DNA from 4 places in the Arthrobacter sp. Helios genome. Region 4 is predicted to be linked to each of the others. Evidence: predicted binding sites of a transcription regulator. Region 4 holds the regulator's gene; each other region holds the start of a gene.
What was found. The regulator HrcA, encoded in region 4, represses chaperone genes, less so after heat shock. The targets are predictions, from matches to a motif close to TTNGCACTCGNNNNNNNCGAGTGCNAA.
Positions count from the first base shown of each region.

Region 1 (4,412 bases), 1.4 Mb from region 4:
CGGCTCGGTCCGGGCTCCCCGCGCCGGCCAGCGGGCTCGGGATCGTAGGAAAAAAGGGCCGGTTCATCGCTGCTGATCACCCTCCCAGTCTTGGCTATTCATGGAAAAGATCCCAGCCGGTGCCGGAGCCAGCTAAATGACAACCCTGTTATTCCGGTTTACGATTGCTGCAGGAAGCAGACTCTTTTCCCTGGACCCCGCGCCATGCGGCCGTGTCCAGGGAACGGAACGGGAAACGGGGACAACGCAGTGGCAGGATCAGCCGACACCGGGGAATTTACGCTGGACGGTGCCATCGACCCTGACAGTCCCCTGAGCGAACGCGAGCAGCAGATGCTCTCTCTGGAGCGGTCCTGGTGGAAGTATGCCGGCGCCAAGGAACAGGCCATCCGGGACCTGTTTGGGTTGTCTGCGACCAGCTATTACCAGATCCTCAACGCACTGATCGATACCGAGGCAGCACTCGCCCACGATCCCATGCTGGTAAAACGGCTGCGTAGACTACGTACTACACGCCAGCGCGCGAGGACCGCCCGCCGTATCGGTACGGACGCCTAGGCCGAGCCACAGACCAAGGACAACAACACAACCATGAGCCAATATCCCAGGGACGAGTTCGATAAGGTCCCGGAGACCTCGACGCGGCAAGGTGTCCACCGTGAACGCCTTATTCCTGCACGCTCCAGCGGCGTTGGACTGATCATCACCGTTGGTGTCCTTGCTCTCCTCGTCGGACTGGCTGCCTACTTCGTGCTGCCCCGGCTGGGGATCGGCGCTGAGGGAAATGCCACCCCTGCCGCGTCCGACACACCTGCCGCGGAGCAGAGCGAATCCCCGTCCGGTTCCCCCAGCGATTCGCCGTCTCCCAGCCCGTCTTCGTCAGCACCGTCCGCCTCGCCGTCAGCGACTCCGTCGCCGACCCCCTCGGAACTGGCCGCCGACCGGACGCAGCCGGTGGTCGTCCTCAACGCCAGCGGTATTTCCGGTCTGGGAGCCGGTATCTCTGCCCGGATCGGTGCGGACGGCTGGGTCACCGCGCAGGTCGGGAACTGGGCGGGAACACCGCTGCAGACGTCGATCATCTTCTACAACGGCGAAGCACAGCGGGCCAACGCGGAGGAACTGTCCGCACTCCTCGGAATCCCCACGCTGAGCGAATCACCCGAGTTCACCAACGTCACCGTCGTGGCGGGACCGGGCTTCCAGTAGGCCGCACAGCCGCTGCCCGGCCATAAGTAAAATCTCGATAACTATCCTCCCGGCCCATGTGTGAAGTTCACGCGTGTGGCTAAAGTAAGGGCCAGCCGCCCGGAAACAGAGACCTGGCCCACGTCGGCCAGGCTCGATCGGGCGGCTGTTCCGGTGGATCATTGGCCGCCGGAACGGAGCCGAAAAAGGGGAGAGAAGCATGGCGCAGGGGATCGTCAAATGGTTCAACGGGGAAAAGGGCTACGGATTCATTACCGTTGACGAGGCCCAGACCGACGTTTTTGTTCACTGGTCAGCGATCCAGTCCGCAGGTTACCGGACGCTGGAAGAGGGTCAGCGGGTGGAATTTGAAATCGGTGAGGGACAGAAGGGTCCGCAGGCTGAAGACGTCAGGACTGTGTAGTCCGATTTCCGGGTGAGATCCCGGTTCAACAGCAGCGCCGGCAGCCGAAAATCGGCCGCCGGCGCTGTTTTGCTGTCTGGTCTGGGCTGTGAGGGCTGCGGGATTATTCGCGCAGCGGTACTCCGCGGGCATCGGTGCGGAACGTCTGTGCGCCTGCCAGGATCATGATGCCTTCCACAAAGCCCCACACCGCGCCGATACCCCAGGTGAACACCGTCACCAGGATCTGGACCACACCAATCGTGGTGTACCCGAGATAGAACCGGTGGACGCCGAAGCCGCCGAGGAAGATCCCCAGCAGTCCGGCGGCCAGCCGGGACTTCGGCGGATCAACCGCGTAGTAGTAACCGGGAGGGTACTGCCCCTGCGGTCCCTGCTGGTAGTACCCGCCGGGCTGACCCTGCGGGTAGGAGGCCTGTGGGTGGGGTGCCTGCGGGAACGGCGGCTGCCCCTGGGCGCCGTAGCCGGGCTGTGCCTGCTGGTTCCAGCCGGCGGGCGGACCCTTCTGCGGGTCCGGTGCACCGTACTCCCCGGGTGCACGGCCGTAGGGCGGTGGGGGAGGAGCAGCACTCGCGCCGTGCGGGGACGGCGCAGGCGATGCGCCGGTGCCATCTCCCCCTTCCTCTGAAGGGCGGTGATTCGGCGGCTGGTTCATGGACATGATCCGTCCTCACGGGGTTCGGGGAAGACCTGCCGGCTTGCGCGGGCGGGCGGGCTCCGGGGAGCTGCTGCAGAACCAATCTACGCCGCCCGGAGGCCAATCGGGTGCGGCGTCAGGCAGAATGTCCGCGCGTGTTCGCCGCGGGATGGGATTAACACTGAAACCCGGGTCACAAGCCTCCGTGACTGCTTGCACTCAAAGGGCGGGAGTGCTAATTATTGACTTAGCACTCTTACGGGTTGACTGCTAAGTCGCCGGTGTTGAGTGAACCAGCAAGCCACTGGGGTGAGGGGCCGGGACGCACGTAAAGAGATCGTGCGCTTCGCCCCGTCCGTCGCGGGCACCTCAGCCAGGAATGCAACATCCAAGCATGACTGTTCCGGAAGGACGATAGCCGTTATGGCCAAGATCATTGCATTTGACGAAGAGGCACGCCGCGGCCTCGAGCGAGGCCTGAACACCCTCGCCGACGCCGTGAAGGTCACCCTCGGCCCGCGTGGCCGCAACGTCGTACTCGAAAAGAAGTGGGGTGCCCCCACGATCACCAACGACGGCGTTTCCATCGCCAAGGAGATCGAGCTGGACGATCCCTACGAGAAGATCGGCGCCGAGCTGGTCAAGGAAGTTGCCAAGAAGACGGACGACGTCGCAGGCGACGGCACCACCACGGCTACCGTCCTTGCCCAGGCCCTCGTGAAGGAAGGCCTGCGCAACGTTGCTGCCGGCGCCGACCCGCTCGGCCTCAAGCGCGGCATCGAAAAGGCAGTCGCAGCCGTTACGGCTGAACTGCTTGCTTCGGCCAAGGAGATCGAAACCAAGGAGCAGATCGCTGCCACGGCTTCCATCTCCGCCGGCGACCAGCAGATCGGCGACCTGATCGCCGAGGCACTGGACAAGGTTGGCAAGGAAGGCGTCATCACCGTCGAAGAATCCAACACCTTCGGCCTGGAGCTTGAGCTCACCGAGGGCATGCGCTTCGACAAGGGCTACATCTCCGGTTACTTCGTCACCGACGCTGAGCGCCAGGAAGCTGTCCTCGAGGACCCGTACATCCTGATCGTCAACTCCAAGATCTCCAACGTCAAGGACCTCGTTGCCGTCCTCGAAAAGGTCATGCAGTCCGGCAAGCCGCTGCTGATCATTGCCGAAGACGTTGAGGGCGAAGCCCTGGCCACCCTGGTTGTCAACAAGATCCGCGGCACCTTCAAGTCCGTTGCCGTCAAGGCTCCGGGCTTCGGTGACCGCCGCAAGGCACAGCTGGCCGACATCGCCATCCTCACCGGTGGCCAGGTCATCGCCGAGGAAGTTGGCCTCAAGCTCGAGAACGCCACGCTGGACCTGCTGGGCAAGGCACGCAAGGTTGTTGTCACCAAGGACGAGACCACCATCGTTGAGGGTGCCGGCGACGCCGACGAAATCGCAGGCCGCGTCAACCAGATCCGTGCCGAGATCGAGAACTCCGATTCCGACTACGACCGCGAGAAGCTGCAGGAGCGCCTGGCCAAGCTGGCCGGCGGCGTTGCAGTCATCAAGGCCGGTGCGGCAACCGAGGTTGAGCTCAAGGAACGCAAGCACCGCATCGAGGACGCTGTGCGCAACGCCAAGGCAGCAGTCGAGGAAGGCATCGTTGCCGGCGGCGGCGTTGCACTGATCCAGGCTGGCCAGAAGGCATTCGCCAACCTGAAGCTCGAAGGCGACGAAGCAACCGGCGCCAACATCGTCAAGGTTGCCATCGACGCTCCGCTGAAGCAGATCGCCTTCAACGCCGGCCTCGAGCCGGGCGTTGTCGCTGACAAGGTCCGCGGCCTTCCCGAAGGTTTCGGCCTGAACGCGGCCACCGGCGAGTACGAAGACCTGCTGGCAGCCGGCGTCAACGACCCGGTCAAGGTAACCCGCTCTGCACTGCAGAACGCGGCTTCCATTGCCGGCCTGTTCCTGACCACCGAAGCCGTTGTAGCCGATAAGCCTGAGAAGGCTGCTCCGGCTATGGGCGGCGGCGACGAAATGGGCGGCATGGGCGGTATGGGCGGCTTCTAGTCCCCACCCCCGCCGGCGAGAGCCGGTGAGCGTCACAAAACGCCGAGAGGGCGCGGTACCCCGTTGGGTACCGCGCCCTTTCGTGTTTGCTAAACAGCCCCT
Region 1 covers NZ_CP095402.1:87,414-91,825, forward strand. The annotation lists gene ArtHe_RS00385 (DUF3263 domain-containing protein) at 250-558, shown strand; gene ArtHe_RS00390 (LytR C-terminal domain-containing protein) at 592-1,209, shown strand; gene ArtHe_RS00395 (cold-shock protein) at 1,409-1,612, shown strand; gene ArtHe_RS00400 (TM2 domain-containing protein) at 1,716-2,273, opposite strand; gene groL (chaperonin GroEL) at 2,673-4,310, shown strand.
Region 1: a site for HrcA is predicted at 2,497-2,523, ahead of groL (chaperonin GroEL). Genes of this name have one in related genera too.

Region 2 (4,412 bases), 1.0 Mb from region 4:
TTGTCGGCCTGGACACAGTTGACGCCGCCATAGGCAGGTCCGGGGCCTCCAACTCCGGAATGGGCCGGTTATTCGGAGACTATGCTGCCTTGGCCGCCGGATTTACGAACGTAACCACCGCCTCGGACCTCACCCTGCTGATGCGCGCGGCGGCGACGAGGGAGGGCCCCACCGGGGAAGCCATGCGTGACTACCTGCGTGGGCAACGGCACCTTGTCATCGCGGCGGAGCTACTGGCGGTCCAGGGGGCTGGGGGCATGAAGCTGGACTGGGGGAGCAAGTCAGGCAGCGTGACGGGGATCGAGCACGACGTTGCCTTCTTCCGTCCCAACGGAGGCGGCCTCCAGGACGTTTACACCCTGGCCGTATGTACCAGGGGCTACGCACCGGAGCACGCGCAGGAGATTATTCGTGCCGTAACAGCCTCGGCCCTGCTGCCGGCAGGGCTCATTGCCAGCGTGCCAGCGGGGTCAGGAGACAAACCATGAACGGGCCCCGGATAGGATTCTGCCTCACGGACACAACCGGCAGGGTCCTGGCCTCCCGCGGTGATCATGCTTCGTTTTACGGGGCAAGCACGGTGAAGCTTGGTGTACTCCTCGCCTTGGCGGAACGGATTGACACCGGTTTGCTGGCCTGGGACCTGAATTTGCCAAGCCGTCACCGGTTCTCCAGCCGGATTGCGGGCGCCGGCGAGTTCGGCTTCGTCCCTGGTGAAGTCGACCACGGTATGCCATCAGTGGGCACACCCGTGACTCTCCGGGATCTTGCCGGGCGGATGATCGCCTTCTCCTCAAACGAGGCAACCAACATCCTGGCTGAGCTCCTGGGCCTGGATACGGTTAACGCCGCCTTCGCCCGGGTGGGAGCGGAAGACGCCGGTATGGACCGTTTGATCGGCGACTATCCCGCCCGGGCGGCCGGCTTCTCCCACGACGTCTCGCCGCGCGCGCTCGCCATCACCATGGCCGCCGTCGTTTCGGGGCGGGCCGCCAGCCCGGAGACGACGGCGGTGCTGCTCGGTATGCTGCGGGACCAGCAGTATCCGGTCATTGCGGATGTGCTCGGTCCTGGCCGGGACTGGGGCAGTAAATCAGGCTGGGTGGACGGGATCGAACACGATGTATCCTTTGTGGGCCCCGCGGAATCCGGCGGGGAGACCTTGTGCCTGGCGGTGTGCACGGAGGGCTATGCCCCCGATCCTGCGAAGGAAGCCATCCGGGCGCTCGCCGCGGTGTTGTTGAACTGAACCAAACGGTTTCTTTCGGCCGGTATCCCGGGCTGGGCCCAGAAGTGTGCGCTACGTACAAGCAGCACAGAGCCCGGTCCGAGTGGACCGGGCTCTGTGCTGTCAGGTCCAGTCAGCTAAATGCCGGCGCCGTCTGAATATCCCTGCTGGGACGAACCGGTTCCGGAACCTGAAGACGTGCCTGCTCCCGTACCTGAGCCGCCGGAGGAGCCAGCACCAGCGGAGGAACCGACCGAGGCGGAGGAAGTTTCCCCCTGGATGACGTTTCCGCTGTCCTTGTAGGAGGCCGAGACTTCAATCTTCCGGGGCTTAGCCCGCTCGCTGACGGGGATAAAGACGCTCAGCACGCCGTTTTCGTACTTGGCGGAAATACCGTCGATATCAATGCCCTGGCCAAGATTCAGCTGCCGCAGGAAACTTCCGGACTCACGCTCCCGGGTCAGCCAGGTGGCGCCTTCCGGGGCCTGGATGGTGCGCTCAGCACGGATGGTCAGAAGCTGGCCGTCCACATCCACATCAACGGATCCAGGATCGATTCCCGGCAGGTCCGCGTTCATGATGTAGTGGTCGCCCTCGCGGTACAGGTCGATCGGCATCAGCCGCAGCCTCTGCCGCGGATCCAGGAGAGCGCCTGCTACCCGGTCCAGTTCGCGGAAGGGATCGAATTTCATCGCCATTCTCATCAACTCCTTTTCACCGTCCCGCCGGGGCGGTGAGCTGTGTTCGTCACTGATAGAAATCAAACAACCAGAAATGAATAAACGAAGGGTCGACAACTTGAGCCGACTGCGCTCAAGTGTGGAATTAGATTAGCACTCTCATATGGAGAGTGCCAGTGATCACAAGGTAACTCCCGCCGGCTACTTCCAGTGTTGGCCACCCGCCGCGCTCCTGCCTAGACCGGATGCCGCTGGTTAGTCCAGCGGCCACAAATGCACCGGCTCGTTGCTGTGCATGTGGTGCCAGTACCGCCGGGTCATTTCGGACAAGGCCGCGGTCCGGCCGAAACCTGCAGCCTCGAGCTTCCCCAGCACCGCGATCTGCCAGGAGGCACCGTTCTGCTCGCTGCGCGCCCGTTCCCCAATAACGCCGAGGTAGCGTGCGATGCAGGCTTCGTCCACGCCAAGTTCCCGCAGCCCGTCCGCGGCCATGGGGACGAGGTGCCGCACCACGAGTTCCGCCACGGGAATGTCACCAATGCCCGGCCAGTAGACCGAGGCGTCCAGCCCCAGGCGGGAGCACGCCAGGAAATTGTCCGTGGCTGTCTTGAACGCCATTCTGGTCCAGAGCGGACGGTCGGCTGTCCGCAGCGTATGGACAAGACCGTAGAAAAACGCCGCGTTGGCGGTAACATCCAGGACCGTGGGCCCGGCCGGCAGGGCACGGTTTTCCAGCCGCAGGTTGGGTGTCTCGGTGCCGGGATCATAGATCGGCCGGTTCCACCGGTAGACGGTGCCGTTGTGCAGGCGCAGTTCCGGCAGCAGCGGGGCGCCGGACTGGGTGGAACCCGAACCCGCAGCGGACACCTCGGGCAGCAGAGCCGGAAAATAACGGACGTTCTCCTCGAAGAGGTCGAACATCGAGGTGATCCACCGTTCACCGAACCAGACCCTGGGCCTGACCCCCTGGTTCCGCATTTCCGGCGGACGGGTGTCGATGGCCTGTTTGAAGAGTTCGATGCGCGTTTCCTGCCACAGGATGCGTTCCATAAACACGGGGGAGTTGGCGGCCAGGGCCACCTGAGGTCCGGCGATCAGCTGGGCTGCGTTCCACGCGGGGGCAAAATCGGAAGGGCTGACTTCCAGGTGCAGCTGCAGGGAGGTGCAGGCAGCCTCCGGAGCAATGTTCGCAGCATACCGGGACAGCGTTTCCACCCCGGTGAGCGACAGGTACACGTCCTCACCGCGCGCCTGGAGGACGGAAGTGTTCAGGGCCGCATACCGGGCCCCGGAACTGATCCAGGCATCTCCGTCGAGAACGGCCGGGGTGAGTGTTGGAAGAATGCCCACCATGAGGATGTTTGCTTCGGCCTTGGCTGCCAGCTCGTCTGCCCGGTTGAGCTGGCGCCGAAGGCTCGCTTCCAGTTCCTGCAGGCCCGCGCCCCGGATCGAGAGCGCCGGATGATTCATCTCGATGTTGAAGGCGCCCATCTCGGTCTGGAACGCCGGATCGGCAATTTGTTCCAGCACGGACGCATTGCGCAGGGCTGGTGTGAAGTCGTCATTGGTCAGGTTGAGTTCAAGCTCGACGCCGATGCTTGCCGAGTCGGCGAATTCAGCGGTGCCCAGGAAACCGGCAAACCTGTCCAGGTTTTCCAGCAGGCGGGCACGGTAACGGGTCCGCTGCTCGCGGCTGAAGGACTTGGAGGAGACTTCTGCGCCCATGGATGAAGGTAACCACGGCTGCGGGATGTTGTATAGCGTGCCGGCGGGCTTGGCTGGAAAGCTCCGGGGGCCTGTTGTGCCGGGCCTGCCTGTGCCTAGGCTCGTTGAAGGGGAACCAGAAACGGGCGCGCCGCAGGCCCACCCGCAAGCCCAGGTAAGGAGACAGAAATGCAGATCGGAAAGCAGCAGATTATCGATTTCCTGAAGAGCAAGGGCAGCAGCGACCAGGCGGACCAGGCGGAATCTGAGTTGCCGGACCAGGTGGATACTGACAAGGATTCGGGCCTGCTCAGCAAGCTGGGTGTTAATCCGCAGGATCTGATCGGTAAGTTCTCCGGCGGCCTGGGTGGCCTGGGCGGGTAGCCCGGAATCCCTGGCCGGCGCTTGGGCACCCGGCAATTAGATACTGGCACTTAGGAACCCAGAGCTTAGGCACCCGGCGATTAGATACCGGCGATTAGATACCGGCGCTAGGAACCGCCGCTTAGTAACCAAGGGCAGGGGCACCCGATCGGGGTGCCCCTGCCCTTGGTTGGCAGCGGTTACTCTTCGACGATCTGGCCTTTGAGCAGCCGCAGCCGGCGGTCGGTTTTCCGGGCCAGGGCCTGGTCGTGGGTGACCACCAGAATGGTGGTGTTCTCCCGCCGGCAGAGGTTCCGCAGGAGCTCGATGATCAGCTCACCGGTTTCCTCATCCAGGTTGCCGGTGGGCTCATCCGCCAGGATCAGCTGCGGCCGGTTCGCCAGGGCACGGGCTATGGAAACCCGCTGCTGCTGCCC
Region 2 covers NZ_CP095402.1:447,527-451,938, forward strand. The annotation lists gene ArtHe_RS01955 (serine hydrolase) at 1-488, shown strand, start outside; gene ArtHe_RS01960 (serine hydrolase) at 485-1,249, shown strand; gene ArtHe_RS01965 (Hsp20/alpha crystallin family protein) at 1,366-1,926, opposite strand; gene ArtHe_RS01970 (glutamate--cysteine ligase) at 2,164-3,633, opposite strand; gene ArtHe_RS01975 (hypothetical protein) at 3,802-3,996, shown strand; gene ArtHe_RS01980 (ABC transporter ATP-binding protein) at 4,176-4,412, opposite strand, start outside.
Region 2: a site for HrcA is predicted at 2,059-2,085, ahead of ArtHe_RS01965 (Hsp20/alpha crystallin family protein). Genes of this name have one in related genera too.

Region 3 (4,412 bases), 790 kb from region 4:
GAAACGGCAGCGGCCCCGGCGGGTGCCGGAGCTGCGGGGGGAGTAATCGTGGTCATAGCGTGTCCGTCTCCCTCAGCGGCCGGCCTTCCCGCTGGGGGAAGGCCGGCCGGCAAGGATCTAGCAGGTGGTGTGGACGGTCTAGGCGATGCCGTCCTGGACAGCGCTGACCATGGCGTCAACGTTATTCAGGCCGTAGCCCACGAGGTACCAGCTGGAGGAATCGAGCATGGTGATGTTGTCGTTCTGGGCAGCCTTGGTGCCCTTGACCAGTTCGTTGTCCAGTACTGCTGAGGCAACTTCGCCGGCGTTGCCCACTGCGACGTCGCGGTCGATGACGAACAGGTGGTCCGGGTTGACCTCGGCCACGTATTCGAAGGACACGGATTCGCCGTGCTGGGCTTCGGACTTGATGTCCGCAGCGGTGGCGACACCGAGGACGTCGTGGATCAGGCCGAAACGGGAGCCGGCGCCGTAGGCAGTCATTTCACCGCCGCTGGTCAGGACGATCAGGCCGTTGCCTGCGTCTGCTGCGGTGGCCTTGGTTTCTTCGACCTTGGCGTCCAGGGCAGCAAGCTTCTCTTCAACTTCGGCTTCCTTGCCGAAGATCTCACCGATGATTTCGGTGTTCGAGATGAAGGAATTCCACGGATCCGCAGCGTCGGTGCTGACGTTGATCGTGGGAGCGATCTTGCTCAGTTCCTCATAGGAATCGGATACCCGGCCGGACATGATGATCAGGTCGGGGGCGCCGGCGCTGATGGCCTCGAAATCGGGCTCCTTCATGCTGCCGATCTTGGCGTAGTCATCCGAGCCGTACTTGGACAAGCTTTCGGGGAAATTTGCGGCAGGGACACCGTCCACCTCGATGCCAAGGGCATCCAGGGTGTCCAGGGCGCCCAGATCGAAGGTGTAGACCGTCTCCGGGTTGACCGGAACTTCGGTGGTTCCCTGCGTGTGCTCGACGGTGACGGTGGTGGGCTCGGCAGCTGCCGGCTCGGCGGCAGCTTCGGTTTCCTGGCCGCACGCGCTCACGGCAAGCAGGGACACGAGGGCGGTTCCGGCAAGCAGCCGGGACTTCAGGGTCGTCTTCACGAGTGGGTGCTCCAGTTTGTTTCTCAAAGGATGCGCCGCCTGCCGGATGCCTCCGCCATTAGGACACAAAATCGTTGGCTAATTTTTGCGCGCCCTTGAAAACTATCCGGTTAGGCAAGGCTAAGCAACTTGAGGGCGGCGTGCAGGTAACAGAAAGCCGGGCTGCCGCCGGGGCGCCCGAGGCACGCACTTACGGTTCCCTCAAGGATTGTTGGCACTCACCTTGACCGAGTGCTAACGGTTGCATAAAGTCGGACCTAGCACTCGCCATGTGAGGGTGCTAACTCCTGAGGGAAGCGTTCACCGGCACCCGCGACGACGGCAAGCGCCTACCGACGGTCCACAAACCCGTTAGTAACTAAGCAAAGGAGAGCCCGAGTGTCGGTCTCTATTAAGCCCCTTGAGGATCGCATCGTTGTTCGCCCGCTCGAAGCTGAGCAGACCACGGCCTCCGGCCTGGTCATCCCGGACACCGCAAAGGAAAAGCCGCAGGAAGGCGAAGTCGTAGCAGTCGGCCCCGGCCGCGTAGACGACAACGGCAACCGTGTGCCGATCGATGTCGCCGAAGGCGACGTCGTCATCTACTCCAAGTACGGCGGAACCGAGGTCAAGCAGGGCGGCCAGGAATACCTGGTGCTCTCCGCACGCGACGTGCTGGCCATCGTCGTCAAGTAATTATTTGAAGACCCCGGCCAGATTCGGCCGGGGTTTTCTTTTGTAGATGCAGATGTAGTTGTCGGAAAGGACACACACATGGCAAAGCAGTTGGAGTTCAACGACTCCGCCCGTCGTTCACTGGAAGCCGGTGTCGACAAGCTCGCCAACACGGTCAAGGTCACCCTCGGCCCGCGCGGCCGCAACGTTGTGCTCGCCAAGACATGGGGCGCACCCACCATCACCAACGACGGCGTCACGATCGCCCGCGAAGTTGAGCTGGACGACCCGTATGAGAACCTTGGCGCGCAGCTGGCCAAGGAAGTCGCCACCAAGACCAACGACGTCGCCGGTGACGGCACCACCACCGCCACCGTCCTGGCCCAGGCCCTCGTGAAGGAAGGCCTGCGCAACGTGGCAGCCGGCGCAGCGCCGGGCGCCCTCAAGCACGGCATCGAAACTGCCGTCGAGGCCGTCGCCGCGCGCCTGCTGGAAAACGCCCAGGAAGTCGAGGGCAACCAGGTTGCCCACGTCGCCGCCATCTCCGCGCAGAGCGAAGAAATCGGCGAACTGCTGGCCAAGGCTTTCGACACGGTCGGCAAGGACGGCGTCATCACGATCGAAGAGTCCTCTTCGACGTCCACCGAACTGGTCATCACCGAAGGCATGCAGTTCGACAAGGGCTACCTCTCGCCCTACTTCGTGACCGACCCGGAACGCCAGGAAGCCGTCCTCGAAGACGCGCTGATCCTGATCAACTCCGGCAAGATCTCTTCGGTCGCCGAGTTCCTTCCCCTGCTGGAGAAGGCACTGCAGGCTTCCAAGCCGCTGTTCATCATTGCCGAAGATGTTGACGGTGAAGCCCTGTCCACCCTGGTGGTCAACAAGATCCGCGGCACGCTGAACGTGGTTGCTGTTAAGGCTCCGGGCTTCGGCGACCGCCGCAAGGCCATGATGCAGGACATCGCGACCCTCACCGGCGCGCAGGTCGTGTCTCCGGACCTCGGCCTGAAGCTGGACCAGGTTGGCCTTGAGGTGCTGGGCTCTGCCCGCCGCATCACGGTCACCAAGGATCACACGACCATCGTCGACGGCTCGGGTTCCGAAGCTGACGTCGCGGACCGCGTGGCCCAGATCCGTGCCGAAATCGAGCGCACGGATTCCGACTGGGACCGCGAGAAGCTCCAGGAGCGCCTGGCTAAGCTCTCCGGCGGCATCGGCGTCATCAAGGTCGGCGCCGCAACCGAAGTTGAGCTGAAGGAAAAGAAGCACCGGATCGAAGACGCCGTGTCCTCGACCCGTGCCGCCTTGGAAGAAGGCATCGTGGCCGGCGGCGGTTCCGCGCTGGTCCACGCTGCCCGCGCCCTGGACACCGATGCCAACGTCACCAAGCTCGAAGGCGACGCCGCCACCGCGGTGGGCCTGGTCCGCCGCGCCCTGGCGCAGCCGCTGCGCTGGATCGCCGAGAACGCCGGTGCCGAAGGCATGGTTGTTGTTTCCAAGGTAGGTGAGCTCGAAGTCAACAACGGCTTCAACGCGGCCACCGGCGAGTACGTCAACCTGATCGAAGCCGGCGTCATCGACCCGGTCAAGGTCACCCGGTCGGCGCTGCGCAACGCTGCTTCGATCGCTGCCCTGGTCCTCACGACCGAGGCGCTGGTTGTTGAAAAGCCCTCCGATGAGGGCGATGACCACGGTCACCAGCACTAGTTTCAGCTGAGCAAAAAGGCCCGGCCAGGCGCAGGATTTCTGCGTTCGGCCGGGCCTGTTTGTGTCCTGCGTCCCGTGGCTGGGCACGGCGTGGATTCCAGCTCTGTGCGAACGGCAGGTAAACTCTTGCGGTATTTACCATGTCGAAAGGACACCCGCAAGTGTCAGCACCTGAGCAGCACGCTGCCGCTTCGCGCAAAGCCGCCCGCCCCGAAGCAGCAGCGAAGTCCGGCACCACCGCCACCCCGGCGGCATCAGCCCCCACGGAACGGCGCTACCGCCCCGAAGTCCAGGGCCTCCGAGCCCTCGCCGTGGTGCTGGTGGTCCTCTACCACGTGTGGCTTGGGCGGGTTTCCGGGGGAGTGGACATCTTCCTGCTGATTTCGGCCTTCCTGCTCACCGGTTCCTTCGTCCGCAAGGCCGAAACCGGCCGCGCACTGGCCCTGGGCCGCTACTGGCTGCACCTGTTCAAGCGCCTGCTGCCCGCCGTCGTCGTTGTGCTGCTTGCCGTCCTTACGGCCGCCGCTTCCCTCCTGCCTGCCAGCGCGTGGCAGGACGTCATCGGCCAGGCATGGTCCTCGCTCTTCTATGTCCAGAACTGGACCCTGGCCAACAACGCCGTGGACTACCTGGCCGCGGACCACAGCGCCGCGAGCCCGCTCCAGCATTTCTGGTCCCTGTCCATTCAGGGCCAGGTCTTTATCCTCTGGCCGCTGATCTTCGCCGCAGCCCTCCCGGCGGCCAAGCTGCTCCGGCGCAGCTACCGGTCAGTGCTGGCCGTGACCTTCGGCACCATTTTCGCTGCCTCGCTGGTGTTCTCGATCTGGGAAACCAGCACCAACCAGGCCTACGCGTACTTCGATACCCGGACCAGGCTCTGGGAGTTCGCGCTCGGCTCACTGCTGGCGCTTGCCCTGCCTTACCTGCAGCTGGACCGCCGCCTGCGGATCGTCCTG
Region 3 covers NZ_CP095402.1:2,275,379-2,279,790, reverse strand. The annotation lists gene ArtHe_RS10215 (ABC transporter permease) at 1-56, opposite strand, end outside; gene ArtHe_RS10210 (siderophore ABC transporter substrate-binding protein) at 139-1,092, opposite strand; gene groES (co-chaperone GroES) at 1,471-1,767, shown strand; gene groL (chaperonin GroEL) at 1,846-3,456, shown strand; gene ArtHe_RS10195 (acyltransferase family protein) at 3,618-4,412, shown strand, end outside.
Region 3: a site for HrcA is predicted at 1,304-1,330, ahead of groES (co-chaperone GroES). Genes of this name have one in related genera too.

Region 4 (4,412 bases):
ACACTGAAAAGCCCGCCATCACGTGATGGCGGGCTTTTCCGTTGAGCGGCTAGCGGATCCGGCGCAGGTTGAAGCGGTAGCGGTACGGGCGGCCGCGGTTGCATTCGATTCCGGCAATCACCGAAGCCACGGCAACGGTGATCCAGAGCAGCGCGTTGATAACGGCGAAGATACCGCCAACCACCGGGATGAAGGACAGCAGCCAGGCCAGCAGCGCCAGCAGGGTGGGAGGCAGCGTGAAGTTCAGCGCTTCCTTCGATTCCTGGGCGGTGAACGGCCCGCGGTCCTTGAACACCAGGTAGATGATGAGGGAGGGCACAAAGCCGAGGATGCCGCCGAAGTGGGCCATCGTGGCCCACTGCCGGTCCTCGGAAGCGGTCAGGGGAAGGGCGTTGGCAGGGGCACCCTGATAGTCCGGGCGCGCCGGTGAACCCTGGTTCTCCGGTTGTGGCGGATGGTTCTGGCGTGTGTTGGACACGGTTGCATTCCTTAAACTCTCAGATGACGCTGGGTCTGCACCCACGGGTACCTGTTGTTCCATCTAGGGTACTGGGTCCGGCAGCGTGGACATGAACCAGCGGGTCCGCGTGGCGGAAGATGCCCGGAGCGGGCAACCCGCAGTGCTGCCGGCTGCAGCGGACGGTCAGGGCACGGTGAGGAAATCGATGACTTCCTCCACCCGGCCCAGCAGGGTCGGCTCCAGGTCCGCATAGGTGCGGACCGAGCCCAGCAGCTTCTTCCAGCCCAGGGCGACATCGGTGTGGCCGCGGTGCGGCCAGCCGAGGCCCTTGAGGATGCCGGTCTTCCAGTCTTCGTGCCGCGGCACCACCGGCCAGGCCTGGAGGCCGATCACGTGCGGCTTGATGGCCTGCCAGACGTCCACGTAGGGATGCCCCACAATGAGCACGTTGCCGGCGGCACCCGGCACGGCCATCGCTTCGGCAGCAATTCTCGACTCCTTGGAACCGGCCACCAGATGGTCCACCAGGATGCCAAGCCGGCGCCCGGGCCCCGGGGCGAAATCCCGGATGGCGGCGGCCAGATCGTCTACGCCGTGGAGCGGCTCGACGACGATTCCTTCGACCCGCAGGTCATCGCCCCAGACCTTTTCCACCAGTTCGGCGTCGTGTTTGCCTTCCACCCAGATCCGGCTGGCCCTGGCGGTGCGGGCGCGCTGATTCGCGACGGCGACGGAACCTGAGGCGGTCCGCTTGGCAGCCGGGGCTGAGGCCTTGACTGCCGGGACAACTTCCACGGCCTCGCCTTCGAGCAGGAAACCGAAGCCAAGTTCGAAGGACCGGGTCCGGCCGCGGCCGTCTTCCAGGACCATCAGATGCAGCCCGCCTGACTTCTCCGTGCGGATTACGGCGCCTACCCAGCCGGTCTGCACGTCCTCGAGCACCAGGCCCTTTTCTGCGCCAACCTGCCGCAGCGCCTTGCGGGCCGGAGCCGTAATGTCCTGCGGCCCCCACTGGTAATTCGACACGGAATCTTCCTCATTCCTGGATGCGGTGCGCTGCGCCGGCGAAGCTGCGGGCACGCGAAGTTCAATGCTAGCAACGCAACCGGATCGTATTAGACTTAGCACTTGAAGACACTGAGTGCTAACGAGTGCTAACGAGTGCTAACCAGCACCAGCAGCCAGTGCTAACCATGCAAGTCCGCAGAAATCCGCCGAAGACAGCGAGGGAGGGGAAATCAATGAGCGAACCACGCCGGCTCGAGGTGCTCCGGGCCATCGTTGAAGATTACGTCCATTCCCGCGAACCCGTTGGCTCAAAAGCACTGGTGGAGCGGCACCAGCTGGGGGTTTCCTCCGCGACCATCCGCAACGACATGGCCGTCCTTGAAGAAGAAGGCCTGATCGTGGCGCCGCATACCTCGGCGGGGCGGATCCCCACGGACAAGGGCTACCGGCTCTTCGTGGACCAGCTTTCGGATCTGAAGCCGCTCTCCGCAGCGGAGCGCCGGGCGATCCAGACCCTGCTTGAAGGCGCGGACGACATTGACGACGTCCTCGACCGCACAGTGCGGCTGCTGGCCCAGCTCACCAACCAGGTGGCGGTGGTCCAGTACCCGCACCTCGGCAACGCCAAGGTGCGGCACATTGAGTTTGTCCTGCTGGCTCCGTCCCAGGTTTTGGTGGTCCTGATTTCCACCACGGGACGCGTCGAGCAGCGGGTGACTGCCATTCCTTCCGCCGTCAGTGAACCGTCGCTGCACGAACTGCGCCAGCACTTCCTGCAGGCACTGGCCGGGACCACGCTCACGCGGATCACGAGCCACCTCACGGATGCCCTGGCAACCGTTCCCGTGCAGCTGCGCGGAATTGCCGGTTCGCTCGCCCGCTGCCTGGAGCAGCTGGCCGGCATCAACCGGGAAGACCGGATGGTGATGGCAGGAACCGCCAACCTGGCCCGGTCCACGGGCGACTTCCCGCTGACCATCGGTCCCATCCTCGAAGCGCTCGAAGAGCAGGTCGTGATGCTGCGGCTTCTCTCTGAGATGGAACAGGACGCCAAGGGTGTCTCAGTCCGCATTGGATCGGAAAACCCCTACGGCTCACTTTCGGAAGCATCCGTGGTGGCCACTGGGTATGGCCGGGACGCGTCCGCTATGGTAGGAGTCCTCGGTCCAACCCGGATGGACTATCCCAACACCATGGCTGCGGTCCGCGCCGTCGCCCGCTACCTTTCGCGGGTCCTGAACAGCTGAGCATCCCAAGACCGGATAGAAGTGGCAGCTGCTGCGGCACTGCCGGTAAGACAAGTTACCCCCGAGGCGGGGCACGCAATACAGGAAGCGATGTGCACGAGTGAGTGATCACTACCAGGTACTCGGCGTGAGCCGGGACGCCACCGGTGAGGAAATCAAGAAGGCCTACCGCAAGCTTGCCCGCAAGCTGCATCCCGATGTTAATACCGCTCCCGGTGCGGGTGACGAGTTCAAGGCCGTAACGCACGCCTACGAGGTACTCTCCGATCCGCAGAAGCGGCGCGTATATGACACGACGGGGCAGGAGAACGGGACCGACAACGGTTTTGGCGGCGGCTTCAGCGGCCAGGGCTTCGGATTCCAGGACATTTTCGATACCTTCTTCGGCGGGGCGGGCGGCGGGCGGGGACCGGCATCACGGACCCGGCGCGGCCAGGATGCCCTCATCAACGTCCGGATCGACCTCAAGGATGCCGTCTTCGGCACCAACAAGAAGATCGACGTCGAAACCGCCGTCGTCTGCCCCACCTGCGACGGCTCCTGCTGCCAGCCCGGCACCTCGCCGCGCACCTGCGACATCTGCCACGGCAGCGGCCAGGTCCAGCGGGCCGTGCGTTCGATCCTCGGCCAGGTCATGACCACTGCACCCTGCGGCTCCTGCCAGGGCTTCGGTACGGTCATCCCCGATCCGTGCCACGAATGCGCCGGCGAAGGGCGGGTCCGGAGCCGCCGCACACTGACCATTAAGGTTCCCGCCGGTGTCGCCACCGGCACCCGCATCCAGCTCAGCGGACAGGGCGAGGCCGGCACGGCCGGCGGCCCCCAGGGCGACCTCTATGTCGAGATCCGCGTCAACGCGGACCCGGTGTTTGTCCGCGACGGTGACGACCTGCACGCCACACTGACCGTTCCGATGACGGCCGCGGCGCTGGGCACGGTCATCAGCATGGACACCTTTGACGGCGCACGGGACATCAACATCAAGCCGGGCACCCAGTCCGGCGAAATCACGACCCTCAAGGGTCTGGGCGTCACGCACCTCCGCGGCTACGGCCGCGGGGACCTGCTGGTGCATATCCAGGTCGAAACGCCGCAGAAGCTCGACGCCGAGCAGGAAGAGCTCCTGCGTCAGCTGGCGGCCATGCGCGGCGAAGAGTTCGCCGAGGGCCGGGTCGGCAGCGGCAGCACCGGTGTCTTCGCCAAACTCCGTGACCGGCTGGGCAACCACTAACCGGTGACGAAACCATGACGAACCCGATCTTCTTCGGTGATCCGGAACAGGTCGCAGCGGCCGTCCCGGGCGCCGTGTTCTCCCTCACCGGTCCGGAAGCCAGGCATGCCGTAGCAGTCAAGCGGCTGGCACCGGGGGAGGACGTTGACATTGTCGACGGCGGTGGTCTCCGGCTCCGCGGGACGGTCCGTTCGGCGGATCCGTCCCTGCTGGAGGTGGAGGTGCGGGAAGTCGAAACCGAACCGGCAGCCGGGCAGGAACTGATCCTGGTCCAGGCGCTGGCGAAGGGTGACCGCGACGAGCAGGCCATCGAAGCGGCCACCGAGCTCGGGGTCGATACTGTTATCCCCTGGCAGTCCGAGCGCAGCATCGTGCGCTGGCGCGCGGAAAAAGCAGCCAAGGGCCGGGCGAAGTGGCAGGCCGTGGTGACATCCGCCGCCAAGCAGTCACGGCGTTCGCGGCTGCC
Region 4 covers NZ_CP095402.1:1,487,716-1,492,127, reverse strand. The annotation lists gene ArtHe_RS06625 (DUF4870 domain-containing protein) at 50-478, opposite strand; gene ArtHe_RS06620 (DUF3097 domain-containing protein) at 644-1,486, opposite strand; gene hrcA (heat-inducible transcriptional repressor HrcA) at 1,702-2,715, shown strand; gene dnaJ (molecular chaperone DnaJ) at 2,816-3,946, shown strand; gene ArtHe_RS06605 (16S rRNA (uracil(1498)-N(3))-methyltransferase) at 3,961-4,412, shown strand, end outside.